2 regions of the Novacetimonas sp. GS1 genome follow, and region 2 is predicted to be linked to the other one. Evidence: riboswitches for the same ligand, from Rfam matches in the RefSeq annotation. Region 2 holds a riboswitch; the other holds the start of a gene.
What was found. Region 2 has a riboswitch for cobalamin ahead of FYB92_RS10600 (TonB-dependent receptor domain-containing protein). Riboswitches for the same ligand answer to the same signal wherever they lie in the genome.
Positions count from the first base shown of each region.

Region 1: another riboswitch for cobalamin. It lies ahead of FYB92_RS00905 (DUF1636 domain-containing protein); the one in region 2 lies ahead of FYB92_RS10600 (TonB-dependent receptor domain-containing protein).

Region 1 covers NZ_VSZP01000001.1:173,340-177,765, forward strand. Annotated here, with positions in the region: gene FYB92_RS00890 (MDR family oxidoreductase) at 1-455, shown strand, start outside; gene FYB92_RS00895 (CbtB domain-containing protein) at 600-824, opposite strand; gene FYB92_RS00900 (histidine phosphatase family protein) at 1,885-2,424, shown strand; cobalamin riboswitch at 2,443-2,700, shown strand; gene FYB92_RS00905 (DUF1636 domain-containing protein) at 2,731-3,303, shown strand; gene cobW (cobalamin biosynthesis protein CobW) at 3,300-4,373, shown strand.
Region 2 covers NZ_VSZP01000001.1:2,389,402-2,393,827, reverse strand. Annotated here, with positions in the region: gene FYB92_RS10605 (carbohydrate porin) at 1-1,407, shown strand, start outside; cobalamin riboswitch at 1,647-1,866, shown strand; gene FYB92_RS10600 (TonB-dependent receptor domain-containing protein) at 1,987-4,077, shown strand; gene FYB92_RS10595 (ABC transporter substrate-binding protein) at 4,079-4,426, shown strand, end outside.

The DNA of each region.
Region 1 (4,426 bases), 2.2 Mb from region 2:
TGACCGGGCGCGACGACCTGACGGGCTACCTTCACATGCTGGGCGCGGCAGAAGTGGTGGGGCGTTCGGCCCTGTCCCATACCGCCCGCCCGTTGCAGGCAGCCCGATGGCGCGGGGCCATAGATGTGGCGGGGGGAAAAATGCTGGCGGCGTTATGCGCCAGCATGCGACCGGGGGGCGTCATCGCCGCATGCGGTCTGACGGCGGGAATGGACCTGCCGCTGACGGTTGCGCCCTTTATCCTGCGCGGCGTTACCCTGCAGGGAATCGACAGCGTCACGTGCCCACGTGACCAGCGCATGGCGGCATGGGCCAGGCTGGAGCGTGACCTTGATCCCGCGCTGGTCGATTCGATATGCGCAGACATCCCCTTGAAACAGGCGATCGCGACGTCACCGCGGCTTCTGGCGGGCAATGTGCGTGGGCGCATCGTCGTCAACACCCACGATGCCTAGGCCGCAATGCCCGAACCATAATGCTGGCACGCAACAGGTGGGGCCATCACGCCACTGGGCGCGCGAACACTCCGCCACAAAAGCAACCGCAATGGCCAACCTGCCGCCCGGAGAACCCGCCCGGACAGCAGCCGACAGGAAACGTCAGTGGCAGGGGAAGCCGAGCAGGTGACGTCCATCATGGACGAATTCATGGACATAATGCCCCGACACCAGCGAGGTCGCACCCTGTTCCGCGCCCACGAAATACAGCAGCAGCGAAGCAATCACGAGGCCGAAGACCGCCCACGGCAGCAGGTCACGAACCGGAATCGCGACAGGCGCGGAAGACAGGCCACCCGCAGGCAGGACAGAAGATGTGTGGTTCATGGCAAAATGCACTCCCTGATCAGTCGTGATCCCCGACTAACCGATTTCGGACCCCTCGGCAAACGCTTCCGCCCCCTTGCCGGTGGGCATCGGGCATGCGCACGCGAGGAAAACGCCGACGATGAAAAACAGTGACGCCGTTTTTTATGAACGCTCCGTTTACGAACGGCCGGGGACACAGGGTCACGACACAGGGGCGTCCGTCGCCTTTGTGATCCTGCCCCGACAAGATGTCCCAACACAACGCTTCGACAGAAATCCCCGACCTCAAGAGATCCTGGCACCAAGATCGCAATGACGACGCCGAAAGCCTGTTTGAAAACAAATCATTTATAAAAACAGGAACAGTTTTTTAGTGTTGCCGTTTTTTGAAAAGGCGGTGTCTTCTGAAGCTTTTTGGAAAAAGCTTCACCAAAAACTTTTATAATTTCAGGATATTATGGAATCTGACTTTTCAAAAAATAGGGCAACGCCTGAAATGTTCCCGTTTTCTCTTGATGGGGCATTTTAAATGCAGTCTCTATTAAAGAGACCGTATCATGCAAAGATCATAAAAATTTTTGATAAATATTCTCAAAAAACATGTGAAAAATTACATTTTTAAGAGACTGTTTGAAAAGTCAGGCTGAATAACATACTAAAGTTATAAAGGTTTTTGGTGAAGCTTTTTCTAAAAAGCTTCAGAAGACGCCGCCTTTTTGAAAAAAGGCGGCACCCAAAAACTTTTCTTTTTTTATCAACGCGTTGTTTTTAAACAATCTCTAAAAATTATGAGATTCCCGGAAAATAGGTCGCCGATAAAAAATAATGACATGGTATGATGACTGCGTTTTTTCATGAGGGCCACATCCTTCAAGGCTTTTGGAAAGGAATTGTCCCAAAACATTTATTATTCCAGTTGGTGATGCGCCCTGTCTTGTCACACCGCCCAAGGCGACAACGCATATTTTCATCAATCCGTTGGTTTCGAACAGACTTTCGCATGAAACGACCTGAAAGACACTGCGCCAGCCATTTCCAACATCCCCCATTTCCCCCGGAACTTTGACACACCGCCCCCATGCACCTGACCTGCCTGTCCCTGCCCGCGCCTGACTGCCTGCGTCGCGCCATCATCCCCACACGTGATGACCTGCCCCCCCTGCCCCCCGGACAGGCGGCGCATCTGTGCGCCACGGCACCCGTTGCCTGTGGCGATGATACCGCCATCCCTGTTGCGCAATGGGCGGGGCGCACGCCCATTGCGCACGCCGCCCTGCGCGCGCGCGACCACGGCGCGTGGCATGGCCGCGCCCTGCATGACCTGCCGGCGCCCGACGTCGCACGCTGGATCGCGGACCCGGATTTCGCACCGCCAGACGGTGAAAGCCTGCGCTCGGTGCTGGTGCGCGTGGCGGACTGGCTGTTACGCTGCCCTACCGGACATGCAAACATGATGATCATCGCGGACACCATGGTCATACGCGCCCTTGTACTGGCGACGCTTGGCACAGGGGCAGAAGCGTTCGCGGCCCTTGATATCGGACCATGCACCCGCACCCTCGTGACATTCCATAACAGGTGGCGTGTGCGTGAGGCAGGGGCGGCCATCACGTTTTGACACCACATCGCGGGCGCGTGTAAAAGCCCGCATGATGGTTCCCGTAAGGGAAGAAACAGGGAAGCACGGTGCGTGGCGCGGCAGGTTGCCGCCCGCAATGCCGTCACTGCCCCCGCAACTGTAGGTGGTCTCAAACATCCAGCAGGCCGTCCCTTTACAAAAGGGTGCGGCACGTCACTGGCCAGTCTGGCCGGGAAGGCGCCGGATGCGGCGGCAGGGACACTGTCCATGCCCCGGCCACAAGTCAGGAGACCTGCCATCATCGCCATGTCCCACACCAGTTCCGGGACATGGCACGACCACTGAATGTCGCAGGTCCGGCGGGGTGCCTGGAAATGCGGCGGTATCCTGATGTCCGTGCCATGCATCGGCCCCGATGCCGCACGGTCGATGCACCCCGGCCATGGCCGCCATCCCATCGGGATGACGCGGCGACAGCGCAGGACGACACGTGCAATGACCACAGGTGCCCCCCCTTCCGACGCCCCCCATACCACCACCCGCCCCGACCTTCGCGCCATCCATCTCCATGTCTGCGTCACGTGCCTGCGCGGGCTGCCGGTTGGCGCCGCACCACCCGGGCGCGCCCTGTATGAACAGATGCTGACGCGCACGCACGACACCAATGTCGTGGTGCATGAGGTCAAATGCCTTGCCGCGTGCGATCGTGGCTGCACCGCCGTCGTCGCCATGCCGGGGAAATGGGGATGGCTGCTTGGCCATCTTGGTCCTGAAAAGGCCGACGACCTGATGATCTACCTTGCCGCCTATGCCACCTCGCACAGTGGCAGTGTCATGCCTTCGCGCCGTCCGGCCTCTCTGTCGGACATGGTGCTGGGCCGTTTTCCCGCCGCCCTCCTGACGGAGCACTCTTCATGACCGCATCCCCCTCCTCCCGTCCCGCCACCCGCGCCGCCCGCGCGAAGGTACCTGTCACCGTCATCACCGGCTTTCTTGGCGCGGGCAAGACGACGCTGCTGCGCCATGTGCTGGCACAGGCGCGCGGACGGCGCATCGCGATTGTCGTCAACGAATTCGGCACGCTGGGCATTGATGGCGAAACGCTGCGTGCCTGCGGGGTGGAAGGATGCCGGGATGACGATATTGTCGAACTGACCAATGGCTGCCTGTGCTGCACCGTGGCGGATGATTTCCTGCCGACGATGGAGGCGCTGCTCGACCGGGCTGACCCGCCGGAGCATATCGTGATCGAGACGTCCGGCCTTGCCCTGCCCAAGCCACTGCTCAAGGCATTCGGCTGGCCCACGGTGCGCACGCGCATGACCGTCGATGGCGTTGTCACCGTGGTTGATGGCCCCGCCGTCGCGGCCGGGCGTTTCGCCGACGACCCGGATGAAATCGCACGCCAGCGCCAGGCCGACCCGTCACTGGACCACGACAACCCGCTTGCGGAAGTTTACGAAGACCAGCTCCTTTCGGCGGACATGGTGATCATCAACAAGACCGACCTGATGACACCAGATCAGATCACCATGGTGGAGCGTGAGATCCGCGCCGAAATCCCCCGCGCGGTCAAGGTCATCCATGCCGTGGACGGGCAGGTGGACCCCGTTGTCCTGCTGGGCATGGATGCGGCGGCCGAAGATGACCTTGCGGCCCGCCCCTCCCACCATGATGCGGAAGGGGGCGAGCATGAACATGACGATTTCGAAAGCTTCGTCGCCCCCATTCCCGAACAGGACAGCGCGGACGCCTTTGTCACGCATCTGGCCCACGTGGCGGAAAAATATGACATCCTGCGCATGAAGGGATTCGCCGCCGTACGCGGCAAACCGATGCGCCTGGCGGTGCAGGGCGTGGGCAGCCGGTTCCGCCACCAGTTCGACCGCCCCCTGTCACAGGATGCGCCACGCACGGGCAACCTTGTCATCATCGGTCAAAAGGGCCTGCCGCGCGCGGCGATCGAGGCGGACCTGCAACGGACCTGACAGGACGGTCGAAAACAGGACCATCGAAAAACAGTCGCGGGGTTATAAAAGCT
Region 2 (4,426 bases):
GCTGATGCGCAGGAAAAGGCTGCCGGGGATGACAGGCTCGACACCAGCGGCAATCTGCTGGGCGATATGTGGGGGGCACGATCATGGTTGTACAGGCATGGTGTCACTTTTGATATTCAGGAGGTTGATGAAGTCTGGGGCAATGGCACAGGCGGCACGCCGTCGTCCAATGATGGTGCATCAGGTTCGGGCACCGGTCCGGCCTATGACGGTGTGACCATGCCGACGTTAAGCATTGATACTGAAAAGCTGTTTGGCCTGAAGGGCGGATTGTTCAATGTCAGTGCGTTGCAGACACGCGGGCGTTCAATCTCGCAGGATCATCTTGCCAATTTCAATCCCATCAGTGGCTTCGAGGCTGATCGCTCCACCCGCCTGTTTGAATTATGGTACCAGCAATCCTTTTTGAATGGGAAACTGGATGTAAAGATCGGTCAGCAGGATCTTGATACTGAATTCCTGATCAGTGATTATGCATCTCTTTACCTGAATTCAAACTTTGGCTGGCCGATGGCGCCTTCGGTCAACCTGTATGGCGGTGGTCCGTCATGGCCACTATCCTCGCCTGCCGTTCGCGTCCGTTACCGGCCAAGCGAGAAGTTCACCTTCATGTTCGCGGCTGCCGATGATAATCCGCCAGGTAACCGTACCAATTCCTTTGCCATACAGAATGGCGGTAACGGCGCGGATCCGACAAATCAGGTCACTAATGATGGCAGCGGGACACAGTTCAACATGGGCACAGGCGCCCTGCTGATTACTGAATTGCAATACGCACTGAACCCACAGCCGGCTGATATGTCGAATGTAACCAAGGATCCGGGCTTGCCGGGTGTGTACAAGTTGGGTGGGTATTATGATACCGCAAAATTCCCCGATTATCGCTATAACAACATGGGCAAGCCTCTTGGTGGCGCTGATGACAGCACCGGGATTCCGCGCTGGGACCGCGGGGACTGGATGGTCTACGGCATCATTGACCAGATGATCTGGCGTCCGTCACTGACCTCGGCCCGGTCGGTCGGGGTGTTTGTGCGTGCCACGGGCAATGGTGGCGATCGTAACCTGATCAGCTTTGCAATGGATGCAGGCTTCAACCTGAAGGCCCCATTCCGTGGCCGTGCCAATGACACACTCGGGCTGGGCTGGGGGATTGGCCGCGCCAGTTCGGGGGAGCGTCAGTTCGACCGCAATGTGGCACAGACTGGTACTTACAGCCCGGTGCAAGGGAATGAAAATCATCTCGAACTGACCTATCAGGCGCAGGTAACTCCCTGGCTGGTTATGCAGCCGGATTTTCAATATGTATGGCATCCTTCGGGCGGGGTGCGTGATTATGGTGTCTCCTATAACCGTCATGTTGGTAACGAGGCCATTTTCGGCCTGCATGGCAGCATTACATTCTGATTTATGATGATAGATGCTTATATATGAAGATTATAGGAAATTAAGAATCAGGTGCGTGGCATGCCTCAAGCGGCATGGTCTTTTTTAAGTCCATGTCACGACAGGATGTTTCTTGCCATGTCGTGCGACTGCGTCGTGTTCAGGGGATATCCTGAATGCCGGGAAATATAATCCAAAATGATAATGATCGTGACAGGGTATCACAAAATTGAATCCTGCTTGACAAGCATTGTTCATCAGATCAGAACAGGTGCGACGGTTCCTTCTGCCGGAGGGATTAAAAGGGAACGAAGTGCGGAATTACCATCCAATGCTTCGGCTGTCCCCGCAACTGTAAGCGGTATGTCTTTGCATTACCGGATGTAACGGTCCGGGCCACTGAAAACCACGGTTTTCGGGAAGGTTATGCATGATGCCAAGCCGCAAGCCAGGAGACCTGCCGTCCTTAGTGGTTGCGACCGGGAACTGTTGGGCGGGGCGTCCTGGCGGTGTGGTGTTACGGGGTTTCGCACGGATCGAAACCTGGGGTGGCAGCACGCTCTCGTGGCAACGATGATGTGACCGCGAGACCTGGATTCTATGATATTTTTTCGTAATCTTCTGATTGCCTCGACCATGTTCGTTACAATACGGGGCGGCATCGCGTATGCTGATGATCTGGGCGGGCAGGTAAAACCGCCAGCAACCGGTTATGTCGTGCAGGATAAGAAATCCCGGGTTGTCATTTCACCCGGAGGGGACGGGATTCCAGAACTTATCAGTGTCAGTGCCGCGCGGCGGCCGACTGCCGTTGATGATATCGGCACCAGCATGACCATCATCACCGAAAAACAGATCCAGACACAGCAGCGACGCAGCCTGACGGATATCCTGACGCGCCAGCCGGGCCTGAATGTGGTACAGACGGGTGGCCCTGGGGGGGCGTCCTCTATTTTCATGCGGGGCAATAATGCGAATGAGGTCAAGGTCCGTCTTGATGGCATGGATATCAATGATGGCAGTTCGGCATCAGGCGCGTTTGATGCGGGGCAGTTCGTGACTGATGGTATGGGGCGCATCGAAATCCTGCGTGGTCCGCAAAGCGGCCTTTACGGTGCGGATGCCATGGCGGGCGTGATCGACATCACCACGGCGCAGGGGGAAGGACGATTCAGACCATTCGTCCGTGTCGAAGGGGGCGGATACGGTACTTTCAACCAGACTTTTGGCGCGCGCGGCAGCAAGGGGCGTTTTCATTACAATGTTGAACTTTCCCATTACCGTATGGATGGGTTCAACAATATCCCTGCCTATATTGAACGGTATTACGGCGCCGACCGACAACAGCGACACGAGGGCAACCGCAATGACAACCGGGGGGCCAATATCCGGCTGGGATATGACATTACCCATAATTTTGACCTTGGCCTGACTGCACGCCTTATACAGAATAATAACCATTCCTATTCATTATATGACCTGCAAAGCGAGAACGCTTATGGGGACAGGGGTGTGCGGGAACAGAACAGCCAGAATGAGGCCATCTTGCGAGGAACGGCGCATCTGGTTTCCTTTCATGGCATGTTCGATCAGGTACTTGGCCTTGGATACATGACCAATCGCAACCGCTGGACAGAGGCAGGCACCAGTGATGGTAGCCCCATAAATCCCGATCCTGATTATTACCGTTCCAGCCGGTTGAAAGTGGATTGGCACGGAACATTCAATTTAAAAAAATATGGACAGTTCTTGATCGGGGCGGAACATTTCCACGATACGTTCAATACCAGCCATACCGCCGCCAGCATGTGGGACAGCGGATATAATACATCCGCCAGCATGGATACGACCGCGGGTTATGGACAGTATCAGGGGAATTGGAACCATATTCTGTATGGTGCGGCCAATATTCGTTATGATGCCAACTCACGTTATGGCAACCATGTGACGTGGCGTGTTGCCCCTGCGATCCATGTGCCGGGAACCGGCACCATTATCAAGGCCAGCGCCGGTTCGGGTTTTCATGGCCCATCGCTATATCAGCTATTTGCCAATCAGGTGGGCGCCGGATATTCGGAAAAAGGCAATCAGAACCTGAAAGCCGAGCAGTTGATCGGTTATGATGCGGGGGTGGAGCAGAAATTGCTGCACGATCATCTGAATTTTGGGGCAACATGGTACGACAACAGGGTCCGGAACCTGATCCAGTCTTCCGTATCAGTGGATTCATCGTATAATTATACCTATTCCTATGCCAATGTTGCCAAGGCCCGGATGTATGGTGTGGAAGCTTTCCTGAACTGGAAGGCATTGAATACCCTGGAATTCAATCTGAGCTATACTTGGACACATGCCCGCGATGCAACGGACGGCGCCGAGCTTCAGCGCCGTCCCCAGCACAAGTTCAATTTCAATACGACATGGACACCAATCCGCGACCTGACATTTTCGGGCAATATCCTGTATACCAGTGCCTGGCGCGATGTGCCGGTCATCGGCGGGGCGACATGCAGCGTTTGCGCCAGGGGGCATGGATATTTCACCATTGATGTGGCTGCCAATTATAAGGTCAACCGCTATGTTTCCGTTTATGCCCGTGCGGACAACCTGTTGAACCGCCAGTTCGAGGACCCGATTGGCTATCTGCAGCCCGGTCGTGCCGGTTATGGTGGTTTCATGCTGAATTATTGACATGAAAAGGATGCTTGCGGGATTTGTCGCCGGGATGCTTGCCTGTGTCCCGATGGCGGCACGGGCGCAGCCTGTGGCGCGTGTGGTGTCGCTCAACCTTTGCACGGACCAGTTGCTGCTGTTATTGGCCGCACCGGGACAGGTCGTGGGGATTACACCACTGGCGCGCGACTGCTGGAACGCGGTATTGTGCGCGCAGGCCGCGCGCGTGCCAGTGATGCGGCCCACCTCGGAAAATGTCGTGGCCGCCCATCCCGATGTCGTGCTGGGTGGTGTCTATACAGCGACGTTGGCCATGCAGGCTGCACGGGAAAGCGGGGCGAAGGTCATTACCCTGCCACCAGCAAAA